DNA from 4 places in the Mesobacillus stamsii genome. Region 2 is predicted to be linked to each of the others. Evidence: riboswitches for the same ligand, from Rfam matches in the RefSeq annotation. Region 2 holds a riboswitch; each other region holds the start of a gene.
The links. Region 2 has a riboswitch for cobalamin ahead of J2S25_RS10935 (anaerobic ribonucleoside triphosphate reductase). Riboswitches for the same ligand answer to the same signal wherever they lie in the genome.
Positions count from the first base shown of each region.

Region 1: linked by a shared signal. The riboswitch ahead of J2S25_RS14675 (acyl-CoA thioesterase) and the one ahead of J2S25_RS10935 (anaerobic ribonucleoside triphosphate reductase) in region 2 are both predicted to bind cobalamin.
Region 3: linked by a shared signal. The riboswitch ahead of metE (5-methyltetrahydropteroyltriglutamate--homocysteine S-methyltransferase) and the one ahead of J2S25_RS10935 (anaerobic ribonucleoside triphosphate reductase) in region 2 are both predicted to bind cobalamin.
Region 4: linked by a shared signal. The riboswitch ahead of J2S25_RS07400 (ABC transporter substrate-binding protein) and the one ahead of J2S25_RS10935 (anaerobic ribonucleoside triphosphate reductase) in region 2 are both predicted to bind cobalamin.

Region 1 covers NZ_JAUSUN010000020.1:64,623-70,101, reverse strand. Annotated here, with positions in the region: gene sstT (serine/threonine transporter SstT) at 164-1,402, shown strand; cobalamin riboswitch at 1,520-1,704, shown strand; gene J2S25_RS14675 (acyl-CoA thioesterase) at 1,868-2,377, shown strand; gene J2S25_RS14670 (ribonucleoside-diphosphate reductase subunit alpha) at 2,355-4,586, shown strand; gene J2S25_RS14665 (ribonucleotide-diphosphate reductase subunit beta) at 4,605-5,479, shown strand, end outside.
Region 2 covers NZ_JAUSUN010000011.1:97,990-103,468, forward strand. Annotated here, with positions in the region: gene J2S25_RS10925 (QueT transporter family protein) at 1-148, shown strand, start outside; gene J2S25_RS10930 (MBL fold metallo-hydrolase) at 187-1,311, opposite strand; cobalamin riboswitch at 1,657-1,835, shown strand; gene J2S25_RS10935 (anaerobic ribonucleoside triphosphate reductase) at 2,041-3,903, shown strand; gene nrdG (anaerobic ribonucleoside-triphosphate reductase activating protein) at 3,900-4,394, shown strand; gene J2S25_RS10945 (3-oxoacyl-ACP reductase) at 4,562-5,329, opposite strand; gene J2S25_RS10950 (acyl-CoA reductase) at 5,392-5,479, opposite strand, start outside.
Region 3 covers NZ_JAUSUN010000002.1:176,794-182,272, forward strand. Annotated here, with positions in the region: gene metE (5-methyltetrahydropteroyltriglutamate--homocysteine S-methyltransferase) at 404-2,731, opposite strand; cobalamin riboswitch at 2,890-3,080, opposite strand; gene J2S25_RS02325 (glycerophosphodiester phosphodiesterase) at 3,414-4,331, opposite strand; gene J2S25_RS02330 (glycerophosphodiester phosphodiesterase) at 4,360-5,112, opposite strand; gene J2S25_RS02335 (ABC transporter substrate-binding protein) at 5,188-5,479, opposite strand, start outside.
Region 4 covers NZ_JAUSUN010000006.1:182,787-188,265, forward strand. Annotated here, with positions in the region: gene cobD (threonine-phosphate decarboxylase CobD) at 1-113, opposite strand, end outside; gene cbiB (adenosylcobinamide-phosphate synthase CbiB) at 70-1,053, opposite strand; gene J2S25_RS07395 (adenosylcobinamide amidohydrolase) at 1,050-1,766, opposite strand; gene J2S25_RS07400 (ABC transporter substrate-binding protein) at 1,810-2,784, opposite strand; cobalamin riboswitch at 2,939-3,137, opposite strand; gene J2S25_RS07405 (DUF2515 family protein) at 3,254-4,399, opposite strand; gene shc (squalene--hopene cyclase) at 4,516-5,479, shown strand, end outside.

The sequences.
Region 1 (5,479 bases), on a different contig from region 2:
AAAGCAACGATAAGTCGAGAAGCCCCCACTTCAAGCGACCTGTAAGGGTGGTAAGTGGTGGGAGTAGTTCACAAATTGTATTATGATATTTCAGTATCTATAATACAGATTACATGAAACGGCTCTTGTGGCAAACAAAAAGATACTTGTGAGGGAGAGGACGATGAACGATTTACTAAAGAAATTGAACCGAGTAAGCCTGGTGAAGCAGATCATTGCTGGTCTGGTAATCGGGGTGATCCTGGCACTTGCAATCCCTGGAGTTGCAAAGCCTGTTGCCATTTTTGGATCATTATTTGTAGGGGCTCTGAAAGCAGTTGCTCCCATTTTGGTACTGTTCCTGGTTATGTCGGCGATTGCCCAGCATAAACGCGGACAGAAAACAAACATGAAAATGATTATTTTCCTCTATTTTTTGGGAACGTTCTTGGCGGGACTTATCGCCGTTATTGCTAGCTTCCTGTTCCCGGTAAGCTTAAAATTGACAGCTGGCACCGAAGGAATGACGCCTCCAGGAAGTGTGGTAGAGGTTCTTAGAACATTATTGCTCAATATTGTTGACAATCCGGTTAACGCTCTTATAAATGCTAATTATATCGGAATTTTAGCCTGGGCAGTCCTGATCGGTTTTGCTCTGAGAAGTGCAGCAGATTCAACAAAAGTGGTGATTGGCAATTTAGCCGATGCTATGTCCAAGATTGTCGCCTGGGTTATAAAATTTGCTCCGCTTGGCATTATGGGTCTAGTATTTGAATCCATTACGACAAACGGGCTTAGTTCCTTGCTTGGTTATGGAAAATTGCTTGCGGTTTTAATAGGCTGTATGCTGGTCGTTGCGCTTATCGTCAATCCCCTTATCGTGTACACGATGATAAGGCAAAATCCATATCCGCTTGTGTTTAAATGCTTAAAAGAAAGCGGGATTACCGCTTTCTTTACAAGAAGTTCAGCTTCTAATATCCCTGTGAATATTAAAATTTGTGAAGAATTAGGGCTGGATAAAGACTCCTACTCTGTTTCGATTCCGTTAGGCGCAACGATTAATATGGCAGGAGCAGCTGTAACGATTTCCGTGATGACACTGGCTGCTGTCCATACACTTGGCATTCAAGTGGATATTCCAACCGCCATCCTTCTTAGTGTGATGGCTGCCATCAGTGCAGCCGGTGCTTCTGGTGTTGCTGGCGGCTCATTGTTGCTGATCCCTCTCGCAGCCAGCTTATTTGGCATCCCAAATGATGTCGCGATGCAAGTGGTTGCTGTAGGTTTTATCATTGGCGTTGTGCAAGACTCTGTTGAAACGGCACTTAACTCATCGACAGACGTTCTTTTTACGGCTGCTGTAGAATTCAGAAAATGGCGCCAAGAAGGAAAAGTAATCAACATCAAGAAGACATCTTAACTGTCAAATATTCAAATGAATAGTGAAAAATAGTTGAAAAAGCAGGTAAGATGATTTACTATCAATTCATATAACACAATATATTGTGTTAGTAAGAGATTTTTACATCTAAATATTGAAATTGCCGATAAGTATGGTGTCTGAATAAGACTTAATAGGGAATCTGGTGTGAATCCAGAACTGTTCCCGCAACTGTAAGTGCTGACGAAATAAGGATGAACCACTGTCTAACAAATAGATGGGAAGGCCTTAAAATAGGGTGATGCACAAGTCAGGAGACCTGCCATATTTATTCGTGTTATCTTCTTCGGGAATAGGGAAGGTATACGGGGATAAATTGATAGTCTCATGCTGTTTTTGGTGCTTTATATGAGCTGTTAGGATATCAACGTTACTTAAACCCATCTTTCGAGATGGGTTTTTCTTATTTTTCAGGGAGCATTTTTTACACACAGGAGGTCGGACATGGAAGGATTATCAGCAAATGTGTCAAGGACATTTCAGAACAGGCTCGTCCTGCCGCCAGATACAAACCATCTTGGCACGATTTTTGGCGGAACCGTGCTGTCCTATATTGATGAAATCGCCGCAATTGCCGCGATGAAACACAGCAGGAGGGCAGTTGTCACCGCCTCGATTGACTCGGTTAACTTTCTGTCTGCCGCGGTAGTAGGCGATATTTTAACACTCGAAGCGGTGGTCATTTCAACAGGCAGAACATCAATGGAAGTATTCGTGAAAGTGGAAAGTGAAAACTTGAAAACAAGCAGGAGAACGCTGACGACCACGTCAATTCTTACGATGATCGCGAAGGATGAGAATGGTAAACCGGAGCCAGTCGCAAGGGTCATTCCAGAAAACGATCAAGAACGGGAGATGTTCAATACTGCCGATATGCGAAGGAAGCGCAGGCTGGAAGCAAGAAAAAGCAATCAAGTTGGAGGGATAATCGATGAGTATCCAAGCAAAGGATGAAAATGCAGCAAAACTGATCGCAGAAATAGAGTTTGCGTTCCCTAAATTGGACTTTCCATTTTTCAAAGCAAAGGTGGACCAAGCCCTTGAAGTGAAGGATATGACCGATGATCAGATCGAGAACATGTTGATTTTGACCGCAGTGGAACGAATTAGCCGGGACGAGCCTGAATGGACATATGTAGCTGCGGGGTTTTATTTAAAAAAATTATACAGACTTAGTGCCCATTTTCGAAATGGAAGAATAGAATCTGGTTACGGTTCATTCTATGAGTTGATCAATAGCTTAATAGAGATTGGGATTTATGACAATCGAGTGTTAGCATCCTACTCCCGTGACGAAATAGATCACCTGGAAAAAGTCATCGATCCAGAGAGAGACAAGCTGTTTACCTATATAGGGCTTTTAACCTTGGCGGAAAGGTATCTGGCACGCACCCAAAATGGTGATATTGCCGAACTTCCACAGGAGCGATTCATGATGATCGCGATGACATTGTTAGCTGAAGAACCAAAGGAAAAGCGGATTCCATTAGTGGAAGAGGCTTACTGGGCGCTTTCCAATTTATATATGACAGTCGCCACACCGACATTATCGAACGCTGGCAAAAGCTATGGACAGTTATCGAGCTGCTTTATTGATACAGTTGCTGATGATTTAAGAAGTATTTACGACTCGAATACAGATATTTCCACCTTAAGCAAAAACGGGGGCGGAATTGGCGTTTACCTTGGAAAGATCAGAAGTCGCGGCAGTGATATCAAAGGTTTTAAAGGGGTCAGTTCGGGAGTCATTCCGTGGATGAAACAACTGAATAACACCGCTGTTTCGGTTGATCAATTAGGACAGCGTCAAGGGGCGATTGCTGTTTATCTCGATGTGTGGCATAAAGACATCTTCTCATTCCTTGATGCCAAGCTGAACAATGGAGACGAGCGCCAGCGGACGCATGATTTATTTTCAGGCATATGTATCCCGGATTTATTTATGGAACAGGTGGAAAACCGTGGGGACTGGTATCTGTTCGATCCTCATGAAGTAAGGAGGGTCATGGGATTTTCCCTTGAAGATCATTTTGATGAGGAGAAGGGGGCTGGCTCCTTTCGCGAAAAATATTGGGCTTGCGTCCATCAATCTGGTTTGTCACACGAAGTGGTTCCTGCTATTGAAATCTTCAAATCTATCATGATTTCTCAGCTCGAAACCGGCACCCCCTACATGTTTTACAGGGATCAGGTCAACAGGCTCAATGCAAATCACCATAAAGGGATGATTTACTGCAGCAATCTCTGCACAGAAATCACCCAGAATATGAGCCCTACCCTCCTTGAAGAGGAAACGGTGCAGGACGGAAAGATAGTAATCTATAAAAAACCGGGGGACTTTGTTGTCTGCAACTTATCCTCGATTTCTTTAGCAAAGAGCGTGATAGATGATGTACTTGAGAGAGTGATCAACATCCAAGTTAGGATGCTCGATAATGTTATCAATATCAATGAAATTCCTGTCCTCCAGGCGCAAATAACCAACCAGAACTACAGGGGAATCGGACTGGGTACATTTGGGTGGCATCATTTACTGGCTCTTCAAGGGATTAAATGGGAAAGTGAAGAAGCGGTCGAGTATTGTGATCGTCTCTATGAAACGATTGCCTTTTTCACTATCAGCGCAAGTCTCGAGCTGGCAAAAGAAAAAGGGGCATACCCTTATTTCGCAGGATCGGACTGGTCAACAGGACAATTTTTCAAAAAAAGACAATACATTGGTGACAGCTGGGACAACCTGGCTGAGGAAGTAAAGCAGAATGGAATCAGAAATGGGTATCTGATGGCGGTAGCTCCAAATTCTTCCACTTCGATTCTAGCTGGTTCGACAGCAAGTATTGATCCGGTTTTTAGGTTGGAATACTCCGAGGAGAAGAAGGATTATAAAATCCCTGTGACCGCACCAGATTTATCGGCCGAAACGATGTGGTTCTATAAGACAGCCTATAACGTGGATCAGCATTGGAGCATCAGACAGAATGCCCGCCGACAGCGCCATATCGATCAGGGGATTTCGTTTAATTTCTACGTCACAAACAACATTAAGGCAAAAGCGCTGCTGGAGCTGCATATGGATGCATGGAAGTCCGGACTGAAAACGACGTATTACGTCCGCTCCACCTCCAGCAGTGAGTTTGCTGAATGTGAGAGCTGCCATAGTTAAAAGAAAGGATGAAAATCAATGACGCAATTGAAGAAAAGAAACCTTGTAGACGTTGGAGCTCCCAATGCTTCAACTGGCATTTTAAATGGCCAGAGTTCCAATATATTGAATTGGGATGATGTCCGTTTCCCCTGGGCTTATCCAAAATACAAGAGAATGCTGGGGAATTTCTGGACTCCTTTTGAGATCAATATGTCAAAGGATATCAAGCAATTTTCCATGCTTTCCGAAAAAGAACAGGATGCTTTTTTGAAAATCATCGGTCTGCTGGCACTCCTTGACAGCATTCAAACAGACTATGCTGGCAAAGTTGCCGATTATCTCACCGATTCCAGTTTAAATGCATTAATGATCATTTTGGCACAGCAGGAAGTAATCCATAACCATTCCTACAGCTACGTGTTATCAAGCAACGTATCCAAGTCGAAGCAAGAGGAAGTGTTCGACTACTGGCGGACAGAACCGATCCTGCGCAAGCGGAATGAATTTATCACGGACGGCTATAAAGGGTTCGCGGAACATCCAAGCATAGGAAATTTGTTGCATTCCATCATCTATGATGTCATTCTCGAAGGCCTGTTTTTCTACTCGGGCTTCGCCTTCTTTTATAACCTTGCGCGGAATCAGAAAATGGTCGCCACCAGCACGATGATTAACTACATCAACCGGGACGAACAGCTGCATGTAGGGTTATTTGAAAAAATTTTCAAAGAGATTCTCCTTGAAAATCCAGAATATGACACAGAATCACTGAGAGAATTTGGAACGACAGCCTTCCAAAAAGCGGCACGATTGGAGACTGAGTGGGCTGAATACATTATCGGCAACGAGATCGACGGGCTACTTTTGTCAGACGTGGAAGCATATATCAAGTTCATGGCAAACAAACGGGC
Region 2 (5,479 bases):
GATTGCGATTGAATTGAATCTCGCATTCCAGCTGCCGTTCTGGTTCACATGGCTAACAACAGCCGCGGGTGAATTTATCGTAATGGCTATCGGTATTCCCGTAATGCTCGCAATCCATAAACGAGTAAATCTCGAGAAGTTGATATAAGGAAAGAAACCGCACGGATTTAATCCATGCGGTTTTTATTACGTTTCATCATTAAAAACTCTATAGGATTCTGTCCTCCACCAGGCAAGGTCCGGAAACTGGTCTTCACCTACGATGACGGTTTCCCCAATTCTCGGAGTCGCAATCTCGACTCCAGATTCCTCTGCAGCCCGGACTGCCCGTTCAATTGGATCATGCCAGGCATGGAGCGACAGAGTAAATGCCCCCCAATGTACCGGAAGAAGAAGCTTTCCTTTCACATCCTGATGTGCCTGTACCGTTTCTTCAGGAAGCATATGAATATCTGCCCAGCGTACGTCATATTGGCCGCATTCCATCAGCGTCAGGTCAAACGGGCCATATTTCTCGCCAATCTCTTTAAAATGCGAACCATAACCGCCATCGCCACTGAAATATATTTTTGTATCCCGGGCAATGATGACCCAAGAACACCAAAGCGTTGAGTTACGGTCGGCAAGTCCGCGGCCAGAAAAATGGCGAGCCGGGGTGCACGCGAGCTTAAGGCCTTCGAAAGTATATTCATTCCACCAATCGTGTTCACTGATCTTCTCTTCTGGAATTCCCCATCTTGCCAAATGGCTTCCAACACCGAGAGGAGTGATGAACTGTTTTACCTTTTCTTTCATATTCATGATTGAACCATAATCAAGATGATCATAATGGTCATGCGACAGTACCACAGCATCGATTGCTGGCAGATCCTCGATTTTGAAAGGAAGCTTTCTGCTGTACCGCTGGTTTTTGATTGGAAACGGTGTTGGCGCTTTCCCAAACATTGGATCAAACAGAATCGTTTTCCCCTCTACCTCAAGCATGAAAGCCGAGTGACCAAACCAGGTAACTCTTGCTGAATTAGAACGATCTATTCCTGGAGAATAGGGTACGATCGAAAGGGGAGTCCGAGGTTTTCTTTCGACCTTACTTTTTAAAAATTCCCTTATCATGGAAAGCATCGACCCAAAACTCGTATCCCACTCGTTTCTGTTCAGATTAATGAATTTCCCCTTTTGATATTGCGGAGACTGTGCGAATAATTCCATCTTCTCTTTTGACTGCTTTCCGCCAAAAGTCGGATGAATCTTCACAACCGCATACCCAAGTCCAATAATCCCGATAAAAATAAATAGTATATAGATGATCATGTTTTTATATAGCACCCTATTTCTTGAATTATGAAGGAGACAAAAAAGTTTTTTCTCGATTTCAATATCACCGTAGAACCTGTCCTTCCCTTATTCCTTTATTATTCCATAATTTTATTGATAAGGAAATCTAAACAGCTTACTCCCTTTTCCACTTTATAACGATGATAATACTTTTGAAACATCTTTCCCCGTTTGCCAACTCGAAAACGTTTGATTAAAAGTTGTTTTCCTCTCAAAAGATTTGACGTTACCTCCGTAAATCCTTGAATTATTTTCTGAGTATATGATAGATTTACTTTTTATTAGAAAAATGATAAACTTGATTTCTCTACAACAATATATGGTGTTTAGTTATATATAGGTACTACTATATGTAGTTTAATAGGGAAGTTAGGTGCAATTCCGACGCTGTCCCCGCAACTGTAAAGCTGACGATGATTCAATGCCACTATGCAATCGCATGGGAAGGGAATCGGAGAATGAAGCTAAGCCAGGAGACCTGCCTATATAAAACAAATTTAAACATTTCTTCGGGGAGTAAGAAATGGAGACGATTCACTTTCTTAAATTCTGAACGTTTCCATTTTATGCTGCCTATTACTGAATAGGCAGCTTTTTTATATTAAGGAAAGAAGGGGTTACATGAAACTTTACGATTTAAAAATTCGATAATATTTAGAAAAAATCAAGTATAAGTGATAATAGTTATTTAGGAGGAGAAAAAGAATGGAAACAAAGCAAAACCCTTTAAATCTATTAGAAGTATTCAAGGAAATTACAGGCAGTAAGAATCAAGACTTAATACAAGAAAACGCAAATGTCGATGGCAAAAGCCCTATGGGAATGATGGGACTCTTTGCCTCTACTAGTGCAAAGTTTTACGCAATTGAACATATATTATCTAAAGAAGTAAAACTAGCTTATGAGGATGGTTATATACATATTCATGACTTGGATTATTATGTAACTGGAACAACAACATGCGTTCAAATCGCATTAGGAAAAGTATTAAAAAATGGCTTTGATACTGGTCATGGACATATGCGCGAACCAAAAAGCATTGTTTCTGCCATGGCATTAGTCTCTATTATTTTTCAATCTAATCAAAATCAACAACACGGTGGTCAAGCTATGAGTAACTTCGATTTTGATTTAGCCCCTTATGTATATAAGACGTACAAGAAAAATGTTCAATTATTAGAAGACGTTCAAGCCGGCTGTGACATTGAAGAAAAAGCATGGGAACTAACAGATCGAGAGGTTTATCAGGCTTGTGAAGCGTTTATTCATAATAGTAATTCCATGCATAGTCGGGGTGGTGGGCAAGTCCCTTTTATTAGTATTAATTATGGGTTAGATACTTCAAGGGAGGGTAGAATGCTTGTTAGGAATATGCTCCTTGCTACTCAAAAAGGATTAGGGAGTGGCGAAACACCGATTTTCCCAATTCAAATTTTTAAAGTAAAAGATGGTATTAATCTTAATCAAGGTGATGCCAATTACGATCTATTCAGATTGTCACTTCAAACAACAGCAAAACGACTTTTTCCAAATTATGTATTTGTGGATGCTCCTTTTAATTTACCCTACTATAAAGAAGACGACCCTGAAACTCATATTGCAACAATGGGTTGTAGAACAAGAGTATTAGCCAATGTGAATGGTAAGTCCACTCCGGTGGGCAGAGGAAACCTATCGTTCACTTCTATTAACCTGCCCTTAATTGCGTTAGAAAGTGATGGCTTAGAAGAATTTTTCAAGAAGCTAGAGCATTATGTGGACTTAGCAAGTCAACAATTATTTGAAAGATTCTTATATCAATCGAACAAGACACCTGTAAATTTCAAATTCTTATATGGTCAAGGCATTTGGAGGGATTCAGAAAAACTAAATAAAGATGCCTCTCTAAAAGAGGTTCTTCGTCAAGGTACATTGTCCGTTGGGTATGTTGGTTTAGCTGAGGCATTAGTTGCCCTGACAGGGAAACATCATGGGGAAAGCGATGATGCTCAGGAACTAGGGTTAAAAATTGTTTCTTTTATGAAGGAAAAGATGGACCATTTTACAGAGATGACAAAATTAAATTATACCTTGCTAGCAACACCTGCTGAATCCTATGCAGGCAAAGCTTTAAGACTTGCTCGCAAAAAGCATGGGATCATAAAAGGAGTAACAGACAAGGAATGGTTTACGAATAGTAATCATGTTCCAGTTGAGTATAGGATTAATGCAATCAATAAAATTAAGAAGGAAGCACCTTATCATGCTTTAACAAACGCCGGTCACATTACATATATTGAATTAACTGAAGATGCTTCAAAGAATATTGATGCTCTAGAAACTTATGTTGTTGCTATGAAAGAAAATGGGATTGGTTATGGCAGTTTTAATGTACCAGTTGATCGCTGCCTTCAATGCGGGTTCAATGGTGTAATTTATAATGAGTGCCCTAAGTGTAATAATTACGAGGAACATAACATTGAACGCATAAGAAGAATAACTGGATACTTGGTAGGAAGCATGGACAAATGGAACAGTTCAAAATGGAATGAAGAAAAAAACAGAGTAAAACATGGGTATCAGAAATGAGAATTATGAAAATCGACACTGATTCAACAGATAATGGAAACGGTATTCGTACTGTCATTTATGTCTCAGGTTGTATACATTATTGTGAGGGATGTCATAATCCCTCCTCTTGGAATGTAAACCATGGGATGCAGTTCCGTATAAATGAATTAATAGACATTATCGAAGAAAATACTATCTCAGATGTAACAATAAGTGGTGGAGATAGTCTTACTTTTCAATATGAGGATACGTTGAGGCTAGTTAAGGAAATAAAAGCGCAAACAAACAAGAATATATGGTTATATACTGGTTATATATTTGAAGAGTTGCCTGAGACTAAAAAAGAGATATTACCTTATCTTGATGTAATTGTTGATGGGCGGTTTGAAGTAGCAAAAAAGGACTTACGCATCTTATTCAGAGGTTCGTCCAATCAACGAATTATCGATGTACAAAGAAGTTTAGAGGATGGTACTACGATTCTTTGGAAAGACGGCCAATACAACTAAAGAACTTTTAAACCTTATCCATCTATTGGGATTTAAAGGGTGGGTTCCATATTTTCAGAAAATGGTAGACTACCCCTTTGAATGAAAAGCGAATTATACAACAAAAGGAACACGAAAAAATTTAAGCCGCAAGCTTATTTATGCTAGCGGCTAGTGATTTGTTAGAGCTACCTCATCACTAATCCACCATCTATGTTTAAACATTGTCCGGTTATAAACGACGAACCTTCAGAAGCAAGAAAAACAACGGCGTTAGCAATGTCGTCAGGAGTTGCCAAACGTCTCATTGGCGTCAGCTGAATAATTGATTCGCGAACATCTTCCGTTGTTTCCACGCTAGAATCCGTTGGGTAAGTAAGCCCAGGAGAAACTGCATTCACAGTAATCCCGAAAGAGCCAAGGTCAGCTGCTAATGATCGGGTAAAGCCTAATAGTGCCATCTTAGCAGTAGTATAGTCATGATACGGAATGACAGGGAAATCGATTAAATTACTGACAATATTGATTAGTCTTCCAGACATTTGTTCTTTCATAAAAGGCATTGCTGATTGACATATGTTGTAAGCTCCTTTAACACTGCCATCCAATTGCTGTTGGTAGTCGTCCCAATTCGTTTCCCACGCTGTTTTCCTTGTTTTCGGATTAAACGTATAATGGCTTAAGGCATTGTTGACAACTATATCAATCCCGCCAAAACTGTCTGCCAATTTCGCTACCATTGCTTGCACTTGTTCTGGGTTTCGGACATCTGCCTGAAAGGCTTCTGCCTGACCGGAAAATGTTTTAATTTCGTTAACTACGTTTTCTGCTAGCTGTTGATTTTTAAAAAAATTCACGCCAACAAATGCCCCTTCTCTAGCCAACTTCTTCGCTATCGCTGCTCCGATACCCCTGCTTGCACCTGTAACTAAGGCAACTTTATTTTTAACCATCATACTAGTTTCTCCTTTCACTATTTCACAGCTAATTGAACAACAAGTCTTAAAATCATTCACTTCTACTCTACATCAGGGTCAAATCGCTCTAAAGCATCTTCAAGTCCACGTTCTATGTCGGTAAAACGCACAAAATCCAGTAAATTGAAC
Region 3 (5,479 bases), on a different contig from region 2:
TTATTTATATTTTGTTTGATCGATCATGTTTAGATTATATAAATAACTGTAAACGTTTCCAATAGTATTCAGGTAAGTTCGCATAGATACACAAAGGTTATAACTGTACACATTTTCGTGTACAAATACACAAATGAATGGGGGGAGGGAAATTTATTTGAGAGGAATTTATTTATTGAAAAAAGGTATTGTGGATAACATAAAAAAAGACCGATCTCTATAAATAGAGAGACGATCAATTTTTAATAGAATTACATCTTATTTGTTAGTAGATGACTTCAGATTGAGATAGTAGAAGTGCGCTTCCAGCTAACATGGAACAGAATCGACTGTATACGAATTGTATAGTATTCAAAAAAAGTTTTAAGATAGAGTCCCACTTGCATACCATCATCTAAATTGATTACTCTTTTGCATTCACAAAAGCATTTGTTTCTTTGACGGGATACCCAACTGTCTCTCTCGTTTCCTTTGCTGCTTCGATCATGATTTTAAGTGCTTCGATGGTTTCTTCGGTTCCTCTTGTTTTCAGCCCGCAGTCTGGATTGATCCAGAATCGTTTTGGATCGAGGACTTTCAGGGCGCGTGAAATGTTGGTGGACATTTCCTCAATAGTTGGTACTCGTTTACTATGAATATCATAAACACCGAGCCCAATTCCCTTTTCATAGGTGGTATCTTCGAACGATTGGATAAGCTCTCCATGGCTTCGCGACGTTTCGATTGAAATTACATCAGCATCTAAAGCGTTGATGGCATCCATTATTTCCTCAAAATCGGAATAGCACATATGAGTGTGGATCTGGGTTTCATTTTTTACTGTGGAGACTGCCAGCTTAAAGGCGTGAACAGCTGCATTTAAGTAGTTGTCCCATTTTTCTTTTTTTAATGGCAAGCCCTCGCGAAGCGCCGGTTCGTCTACTTGAATCATCTGGATTCCATTCTTTTCGAGAATGTTAATTTCTTCTCTTAATGCAAGCGCGATCTGGTTAGCAACGGTAAACCGGGAAAGATCATCGCGTACAAAGGACCAGTTCAGGATGGTGATCGGACCTGTCAACATGCCTTTTACAGGCTTCGAAGTTAACGATTGGGCATAAACGGACTCTTTCAGCGTCATCGGAGCCAAAAATGCTACATCCCCAAAAATGAGCGGTGGTTTGACGCATCTGGAACCATATGACTGCACCCAGCCAAATTTCGTAAATTGAAAGCCGCCTAATTTCTCGCCAAAATATTCGACCATGTCGGTACGTTCAAATTCTCCATGGACAAAAACATCCAGTCCTAACTTTTCTTGAATTTCAATCCACTTTTTGATTTCAGCTTTGATAAAATCTTCATATTGTTCCGTGGTCAGCTCTTTTTTACGCCATTTTAACCGTTGCTTTCTGATTTCCTGTGTCTGCGGGAAGCTGCCAATGGTGGTTGTCGGCAAAATGGGCAACTGAAAAGCGGACTCCTGCAGTTTGCTGCGGCTTTCAAAAGGAGCTTGGCGCTCGGCGTTCATTGCTTCTAGATTGGCAGTAGCAAGCTGGACTTTTGTATTGTTTCGTTCAGGAGAACCATTCAACGTCTCAATTGCAGCTTTACTGGCTTTGATATCTTTCTCAATTGCTGCTTTTCCCTCTTTTACTCCTTTTGAAAGAAGAGCAACTTCCTGCAGTTTTTCATCTGCAAACGAAAGGGCATTTTTGAGAGTGGGCGTTAATTCAGTTTCATTATTCACAGTTATTGGTACATGCAAGAGGCTTGAAGCTGGCTGAATCATCAACTGTTCACACTTTGCTGCTGCAGCAATTTTTTCAAGAAGGGTGATTCGTTCTTCTATATTTGCTCGCCACACATTTCGCCCATCAATCACACCTGCTGCAAGCATTTTGTCCTGAGGGAAGCCGAACGTATTTAATGCTTTCAAGTTTTGCCCATCATCATGGACAAAATCTAAGCCAATTCCGTGCACAGGAAGACTTGTAATTTCTTCAAAATAATCAAGATGGTCAAAATACGTCTGTAAAATCATTTTTATTTTTGGAGCCGCTTTGGTTAGTGTCTCGTATGTTTCTTTCAACAAATGAATTTCTTCGGCAGATAGGGTAGTGCACAATATCGGTTCATCGATTTGAACCCACTCCACTCCAGCCGCTTCTAATTCACCTAGCATCTGGGCATACAGAGGGGTAAAAAGCTCCACCATATCCTTTAATTCTTGTTGATCGTACCCTTTGGCCAGTTTTACGAACGTCACCGGACCGAGAATAACGGGTTTCCCATTGATCCCGAGTTTTTGTTTTGCTTCTTGATAAAAATGAAGCGGACGATTTTCCACAAATGCTGGATTTCGTTGATTTAACTCAGGGACGATATAATGGTAATTGGTGTTAAACCATTTAGTCATTTCTGATGCAACTGCAGAACGATTTCCTCGGGCAATGTCAAAATAGGTTTCGAGTGGCACTTTGCCTCCTTTGTATTCAAACCGTTCTGGTACAAGGCCAAACATCATTGCGGTATCGAGCACATGATCATACATGCTAAAGTCGCCAACAGGAATTAGATCAATCCCTTGATCCAACTGCTTTTTAAGATGATCCAAACGAAACTCTTGCATTTGCAGCAAAAAAGTTTCTTTTTCCATCTTGCCCGACCAAAAGTGTTCAAGCGCCTTTTTCCATTCACGATGCTCCCCGATCCGCGGGTAACCTAAATTTGTACTAATTACGTTTTTCAATGTGAAACACTCCTCGTTTTGTTTTAAAAAAATAGGTGAAACAACGAAAAAAATCCCTCTTTTTTGGGGAAAAGAGAGATCAATGCGCATCGTTAATTAAAGCTGAGAGAGAATCCCTCTCAACTCTGCGTATTTCACTTGCTCTATACACCCGTAGAGTAAAGTGCGTACAACAGGCAGGTCTCCTGGCTCTGGTTCACCGCTCCTTATCCCTTCCCATTTCTAGCGAAACAGTGGCTTAACGATAAGTCGCTCCCCAATACAGTGGCGGGACCGCGCCGGCTTCTCACCGGTCTTCCCTTTTAACTAAACAGCAAAGCTGCTCAGCACCTGAAGCAAACAGAGATACAGTTCTCGATAAAAAAACAGAAAACTGTAAACAAATATTAAAAATTTTTTAAATTTAATAAAAATACTAGCATGAGAAGAGGCTGGTGTCAAAAGATTACTCTTTGTTCTAATATATAGATGGTGAAAAATTCAAATTGCTGGCATTTCCTCTTTTCCTTCAAAACCTGTCCGAAGTTCGCCCTAGTTCGGACTACTTTTCCCCTTTTCCTGCTAAACCTGTCCGAACTTGGCTCTAGTTCGGACTACTTTTCCTCTTTTTCGCCGAAACCTGTCCGAACTTCGCCCCAGTTCGGACTACTTTTCCTCTTTTCCTGCTAAACCTGTCCGAACTTCACTTAATTAATCCAACTAACTTATCTGGAGTGTTTGTGAATTGGCCGTCGACTCCTTGGGAGAGGAGGGTTGTCATTTCTTTTTGGGTATTGATGGTCCATGGGTGAACGACGAGCTTGTTCTGATGGGCATTTTGGATGAATTGGGGTGTTACCAGCTCTTTGCTTGGTCCGATTCCATAGGCATAATCGGAGATTCGCTTGAATTCTTGGGATGGATCTTTGCCTTTTAGCATTTTTGCTGTGTAGAGTTGAATAAGCTTGACTTGTGGTACGATTGATTTTAGCTTGCGCAGGCTGTCCTCACTGAATGATTCGATAATGAGGTTGGGATCGTCGAGGATTTCGTTGCTTTTTAAAATATTGATCAATTTTTCTTCCATTCCAGGATAGATATTTGGAGCTTTTGTTTCTATATAAAGGCTTACTTTCCCGTCAGCCTGCTGTTTTACAAATTTAATCGCTTCGTCTAATGTTGGTACTGGCTGACCTAGGTAGTCTTTTTGAGCTAGCTTCGGGTTTGCCTGATTGAACCAAGCGCCAGCATCTAAACGCTGGATTTCTTTTAAAGTAAAATCTTTTACTCGCCATGGAGCGCGATGTGGATATATTTGTTTAACGTTCGTAGTTCTAGCGAGTGTTTCATCGTGCATCGCGATTAATTGGCCGTCCTTTGTCATTTGCAAGTCGATCTCTACATAATCTGCTTTCATTTGAATGGCCTGTTTATAGGCTGGCAATGTATGTTCCGGCCCATACGCGGACGCACCGCGATGGGCAATTACCGAAACAGTTACAATAATCGGGGCTTGGTTAACATTGTTTTGCCTTGACGCCAATGCATGAATCGCCCAGGGAACCGCTATCGGTATCAAAAAAACAAGACAAGCAAGACCAGCTAGCATTAGGTTCTTCATGATAAACATCCTTCGTGTTTGTTAAGTGTTAACGCTTATTTCTTATCGCAATCGCTCTTTCGGGAAAATCGGTAATAATCGCTTGGACTTGTACGTCTAACAGTTGGCCAATTTCCGCTGGATCGTTTACCGTCCAAACGCGTATTTTATCATATAATTCCCTTGCACCGATTTGATACTCCTCAGGAGGGGGCAATACCATTTTTTTATGAACATGCAAAGCCTCGAGGTCCAGCATGTTCATATGATCGATTGGAAAAGAAATTTTATTATTGACTAACCAGGCAATATTCGCGTCGGGAGCTACTTTTTTCATTCGCATTAACGACGGCAAATGGAAGGAAGAATACACAACTTTTCGATTGTTGCCATACTTTTTCACGATCGAATGCACTTTTTCTTCTATGCCCTCATAAACCACCGCATACGTTTTTAACTCAATATTTAGCTCCGTAGGATAGGGGGCCATTAACTCCAGTACTTCCTGCAAAGTAGGCACCGTTTCCGAATCCCACTCTTCCTCGTAGTCTGGTAATAGAACAAACCGACTTCCCGCACTAACTTGTTTTATTTCGGATAATGTCTGATCTTTAATCCAGCCTGTTCCATTTGTCGTCCGGTCTAGTGTTTCATCATGGATGACGACCACTTCTCCATCTAGTGTCAAGTGGACATCTAATTCGATTCCTTCCACACCTTGGTCGATTGCTTTTTTAAAACTAAGCAAGGTATTTTCAGGGTAGCTGCCTTTTGCTCCGCGATGGCCATAAATCTTCGTCATGTGATCACCTTTTCCTTTTATGATAAAAAAGAAAAAGCATGGCTGCCCACACCTTTTCCTTTTTCCAATGATCGGTTAGTTTCCTCTTGCTTTGTTCGCCTGTTGGATAGCATCGTTAAACTGCTGTACAGCTGTTTTATAGGTGCTATCTACGTTTTCACCATTATATACCGTTTCAAGTGCTGACTCAATAATTTTACGGCCTTCAGGAAGCATGTCCATTAATGCACCTTGAGTGGCATAGGATGGTTTTGTTGATTGCAATTGATCTACTGTTACTTTTAATTGCGGTTTCTCTGCCCAAGCATCTTTGACGAGCTTTTCTTCATAGGCAGCAGGGTTGATCGCAAAATAACCTGTTCCGACA
Region 4 (5,479 bases), on a different contig from region 2:
GGTGGTCCCAGTGGATTTATATTGGCGCTGAAATCCAGCTTTTCCTTTGGAATGGTCAGGTTCATTTCTTCATATAAATAATGTGGATTGGCACCATGAGATGGCCACTTCAAAGACAATTCCCCCAAGCCACAGCACTGCTAAAAAGAGCGGAACAGTCGCTGTTACAATTTTGTTTGCTGCTACCATATGATTTTTCTCAAGAGGGACAAGTTCTTCGCCCATCGTGGCGCGTTTCGATACGATCCCTTTATAATAATTGATGCCTCCAAGCTGGATCCCCATGATCGCAGCCACAGCGGCCTCTCCCCAACCGCTGTTCGGACTTGGGTGCTTTCTGGCGTCGCGCCTAACCATTTTCCAGGCAGACATTCTAGTAGTGTACATCGGGCGGTTCATTATGATCATACAAAGAGAAGTTAACCGGCTTGGTAGCCAGTTCACCAAATCATCCAGTTTTGCCGATGCCCAGCCAAATTCAAGATACTTCTCGTTTTTATAACCAACCATCGAATCACAAGTATTGATTGCCCGGTATATAAGCGCAAACGGGGCTCCTCCAATGGCCGCCCAGAAAAGCGGAGCAGTAATGCCATCGCTCGTGTTTTCAGCAACCGTTTCAACGGCCGCTCGGACTATTTCTGGCTCATCAAGCCGTTCTGTATCGCGGCCAACAATCCAAGAAAGCTTTTCTCTTGCCTCTTCAAGATTGTTAGTAACAAGTGGATCATAAACCGATAGACTAGCTTCCTTGAGACTTTTTTGGGCAATCGCGGTAGAAATCAGCATCGCTTCCATGAAAATGCCCGCTGCTGGATGGATGTAGTAAAAAATGGAAGTAACCAAGATGGCAATGCCCCCTACAATCAGCAGAACAACGATCACCATTGCCGTGCCTTTTGCCTTTTTGCCGCTGCCCCTATTCATTATGCGGTCCAATTTGTAAATAAGTGTGCCCATCCATTTCACCGGATGCGGCCAGTCCGGCGGATCCCCCACAAACCAATCAAGGAGGACAGCAAATGTTACGGCGATAAGATGATGGACGATCACTTCTTCCCCCTTTTCTGGCTGCTCCTAATTGCTTCGACTGTACATTCATAGACACCTTTGCCAATGATTTGTCCAAGAGGAGTTATCGTGCCGGCATATTCCAGCTTTTGCCCACGCTGGGAAGAGGCGATGAGAATGCTGTCAGTTGAAGTACCTGTTGCCACGGTCCCTGACAAGGAGTCCCTTATCTCCAAATCATGCAGCGCCTTTGTTTTTGCTTCTGTTGCTGTGATAATACTTTGGATGAACGCTTCTTCGGTCAGTTCACCGCTTATGTAAATCCAGGTATTGATCGTTCCAGGTGATGAGTCATTGGAATAATACTCCCTGCTTCTCGAGGCATCCACCGCATTTCCCACACCTGCTGTTATAACGAAAAACACTGAAAACCCTTCTTCTTGATATTGCTTATAACATACATCTTCTGTCCTCACGGCAGTCATCATCCCCACCGTTTCCTTCGGCTCTATTCCCTGTTTCTTCAAATATTGGCTCATTTCTTCCCGATGGTCCCTGCAATTATAATCCTTGTTCACATGGCGGTTCACGAAGCTGCTGTACCAGCCCGTTCCCGCGCCAACAACTCCCGAAGAAATAGTTCTTAATGGAATAGGAGATTTCAAGACAATGAAATCTCCTGTCACTTCAAGATGGCTTGAGCCTATTTCCACTGCTGCTGCCTCGTCTGAGCCATTTGTAGGAAGCAATACCATTTCTGGCACAGCCTCCTTTAAATGTGAAAAAGGGCTCAACTTTTTAGTTAAAAACATCTGGGTAAACCGCTTTTGCAAGCTCTTCTAACCCTTCTGTCAGTCTCGGCCCTGTTCGCGTCACCTTGTCTGAATGTACATCAACTACGCGATTTTCTTTGACCGCGGTAATATTCTCCCAGCCTTTGCGGCTTGTTACATTTTTAACTGGCTCAGGTGTATAGTAACCGTGGGTGGTAATAATCACATCTGGATTTCTTTTTATAATTGTCTCTGAATCCAGCTTAGGCCATCCCTCTTCGGTAACGGTATTCTCTGCATTTATGATCTGCAGCATTTCATCAATGAATGTATTTTTCCCAGCTGCATAAACCTCCGGCGCCGGAGATACTTCTACAAATACTGACTTGCGATCTTCCTCTTTTATTGCTTGTGCTTTTGTTTGAATCTCTTCCGTTTTATTCTTCATGTCCGCAATCATCGCATCCGCTTTTTCCTTTTGGCCGGATGCTGTTCCCAGCATGCTGATCGATTCATATACTTGATCGAAAGTTGTCGCATCATTCACGACAAGTACGGTAATGCCCGCATCTCTAAGCTGCTGCAATCCAGCTTCCGATGTATGGGCACTTGAAGCATGGGCAAGAACCAAATCAGGCTTCAAAGAAATGATTTTCTCGACATTAAACTCCATGCCGCCAACTTTCTCTTTCTCCGCCACTTGTTCAGGGAAATTATCAAAATCAGAAACTCCAACAATCTGTTCCTCCAGACCCAACCCGTATGCAATTTCTGTATTGCTTGGAATCAGGGAAACAATTTTTTCCGGTTTTGATTCTATTGTTACATCTTGTCCTGTTCCGTCTGTGATCACTACAGGGAAAGTCACTTCTGCCTGCGGGGCTGTTTCTGCAGTGTTTGTGTTTTCTTGTTTCGTCTTATCCGCATTGTCGCTGCCACATCCAGCTAGCGACCCAATCAACAGCAATAAAGCAAATAGGAACGCGTTCCACTTTTTCATCCTTCATTCCTCCAAATTATCTTTTAAAGTACCAATTTTTTTTAAAAAACCGTCTATAAACCTAAAAAAACACCCCCATTATTCCATGGAGATGTTTGTGCCGGTTTGTCTATTAAGACAGAATCGTTCTCAAACACCTCCTATCCTCGTAGGTTGTGAAGCAAAGAATCTGGCAGGTCTCCTGGCTTCTGGTCATTGCAAATCAAGCGCCTTCCCATACAAAAAGTACAGTGGCAACATGCTTGAAGCTCCCAGTTACAGTGGCGGGACCGCGTTGGAATTTCACCAACCTTCCCTATTAAGTCTCTAAACTAGAAATGCGTTTAGAAAACACCAAATCTTTATGTATTTAATTTTCCGTTGGTATATATTATACACAATTTTTGTCGAAAAAAGTGTCAATTTGAGACGAAATGACTAAAAGTTTTTTCCCAGCGAATGAATCCTACTAATCTCACCCAGACTCTTCTCATAAGCTTTGTTCATCTTCCCGCAAAAGAATCGCTTCCTTCGTCATAACCGCCAGTTCTATTTTTTCAATGGTTTTGCAGTAATGATGAAAAATATCTCCATCACAATGATCCTTTCTTTGAAAATAATCCAGTACACGCCAATCCTCAAACCAATCCCCGTTCTCTGCCTCTTCTTGAGGAATATTCGGCCAGGCGTATTTTAAAGACGGGCTGTACAGCCGCTCGGCACCTTTCCTTAACTCGCAATTTTTGACGCGCCGCTTATAAAGGGAGCGAGGAAAAGATTCGTTTACATCATTAAATACATCTGGCCAATAATCTTTTCGCGAGCCCGTGTGTGGGTGCTCATCGGCCCATTTCAAAACTCCTGACAAAATCTTTTCCTGCTGAAAAAGCAGCGAATACAATTTTTTTCCGAATAAAATTCTCTCGTGAAGCGAAGTGAAATACCGTAAGGCTGCGCCAGCAAGGGATGCTTTCTCCGTGTCATTCCCAGCTGCATAAGGAAAAATAGTGTTATTAAGGTTCAAGAAATCATACATTTTAAAGCTGACCGTTCCTGTAACGATTTTTTGATAATGCTGATTTTGAATCAATCTTTTTTCCAAGTAGTTTTGTTCATTAATCACCATTGCAATCGCTAAGCTAGTTTTGTCGCCACTATTCCAAAAATAATCCCACATCGTCTCCATAAAGGTAGAAATACCAAAATAGCGCAAAAGGTAAAACATTTCTTTCTTGACCTTGACACTCAAGTCATAAATCAAAAATTGGGGAAATACATCCTGAAAAATCAACCAACTACCTCGTTCCAAAAATGCAAAAAAATCTTCCTGCTCTCGTTCAGGCAAAAGCTTTGTTAACAGCTCCCCTTTTAAATCGGTCATATTCCATCCAACGTTACGGGAAACCATATGTCCAAGCAATGCCCAGTGTATTTCAGGATGCTGATGGTAAAAATCAAAGTACGCTTGCGTCCGCGTGCTATTGTTTTGGTTGAGTTGTCTCGTCTGTTCTTTTATCACTTGGATTCTACTTTTATCTTTTTGTGATAAACAGGGGAGTTCCCCAGAAGTCTTCTTGTTTGCCTTGTTCTTTAAGTCTTTTTTAATATCTGAGAAAGAGTTCAGCAAAAACGGCATCATCCTTCATATGAATTCATTTTTAGTGGATCAGTTATTCCTATCAAAGGAATGCATATTCATTTTGCACAAGGAATATGAATACAAAGATGAATATTTGGGAGAGGACGGATTAAATGAATCATCGGGTAAATAAGGAAATGAATAGAATCGTGAAGCAGTTAATCCGGGACCAATCAAAGGATGGTGCCTGGCGTTATCCATTTGAGACCGGGATCGCAACGGATTGCAGTATGATTATCTTATTACGGACATTAGAGATAGAGGATGAAGCGTTCATAAAAGAGTTGGTGGAAAGGATAGCTGGAGAACAACAGGAGGATGGGTCATGGAAGCTGTTTCATGATCAGAAAAACGGAAATCTGACATCCACTGTGGAAGCTTACTATGCCCTTCTTTATTCTGGGTATCGAGATCGAAAAGACAAGGATATTCAAGCAGCCAGGCGATTTATTTTAGCCAATGGAGGGGCTGGGGAAGTCCACCAGTTTTTGAAAATCATGTTGGCGCTAACAGGACAGTGTGAATGGCCGCATTTCCCAATTAATATTGAGGTAATGCTGATCCCGGATACCTTTCCGATCAATCTTTTTGACCTTTCCGTATACGGTCGAGCCAACATTATCCCTTTTTTAATTCTCGCTAATACAAATTTTCGTAAAAGAACAGCCCAATCACCCGATCTCTCCGATTTATTTCAAAACAGAGAAGTTCGCTTATTTACAGAGGAACAAGATGAGGAGCTCCGCTCGCTTACGAAATGGGTGAAACAAGGGATTAACGGGTTGAAATCTCATGGGAATCTTCGCGAATTGGCATTATATCGGGCCGAAAAATATATGCTGGACCGTATCGAGTCAGACGGTACGTATTTAAATTATTTCAGCACGACCACCCTTATGATTTTTGCCTTATTGGCAAGAGGCTATCACTCTACCCATCCAGTGATTACCCGTGCAGTGCAAGGTTTAAAAGCAATGACCACCCGGATGGATGACAAACTTCACTGCCAATACACAACGGCAACAGTTTGGAATACGACCTTAATTAGTTATGTCCTGCAAGAATCTGGTTTCGCCT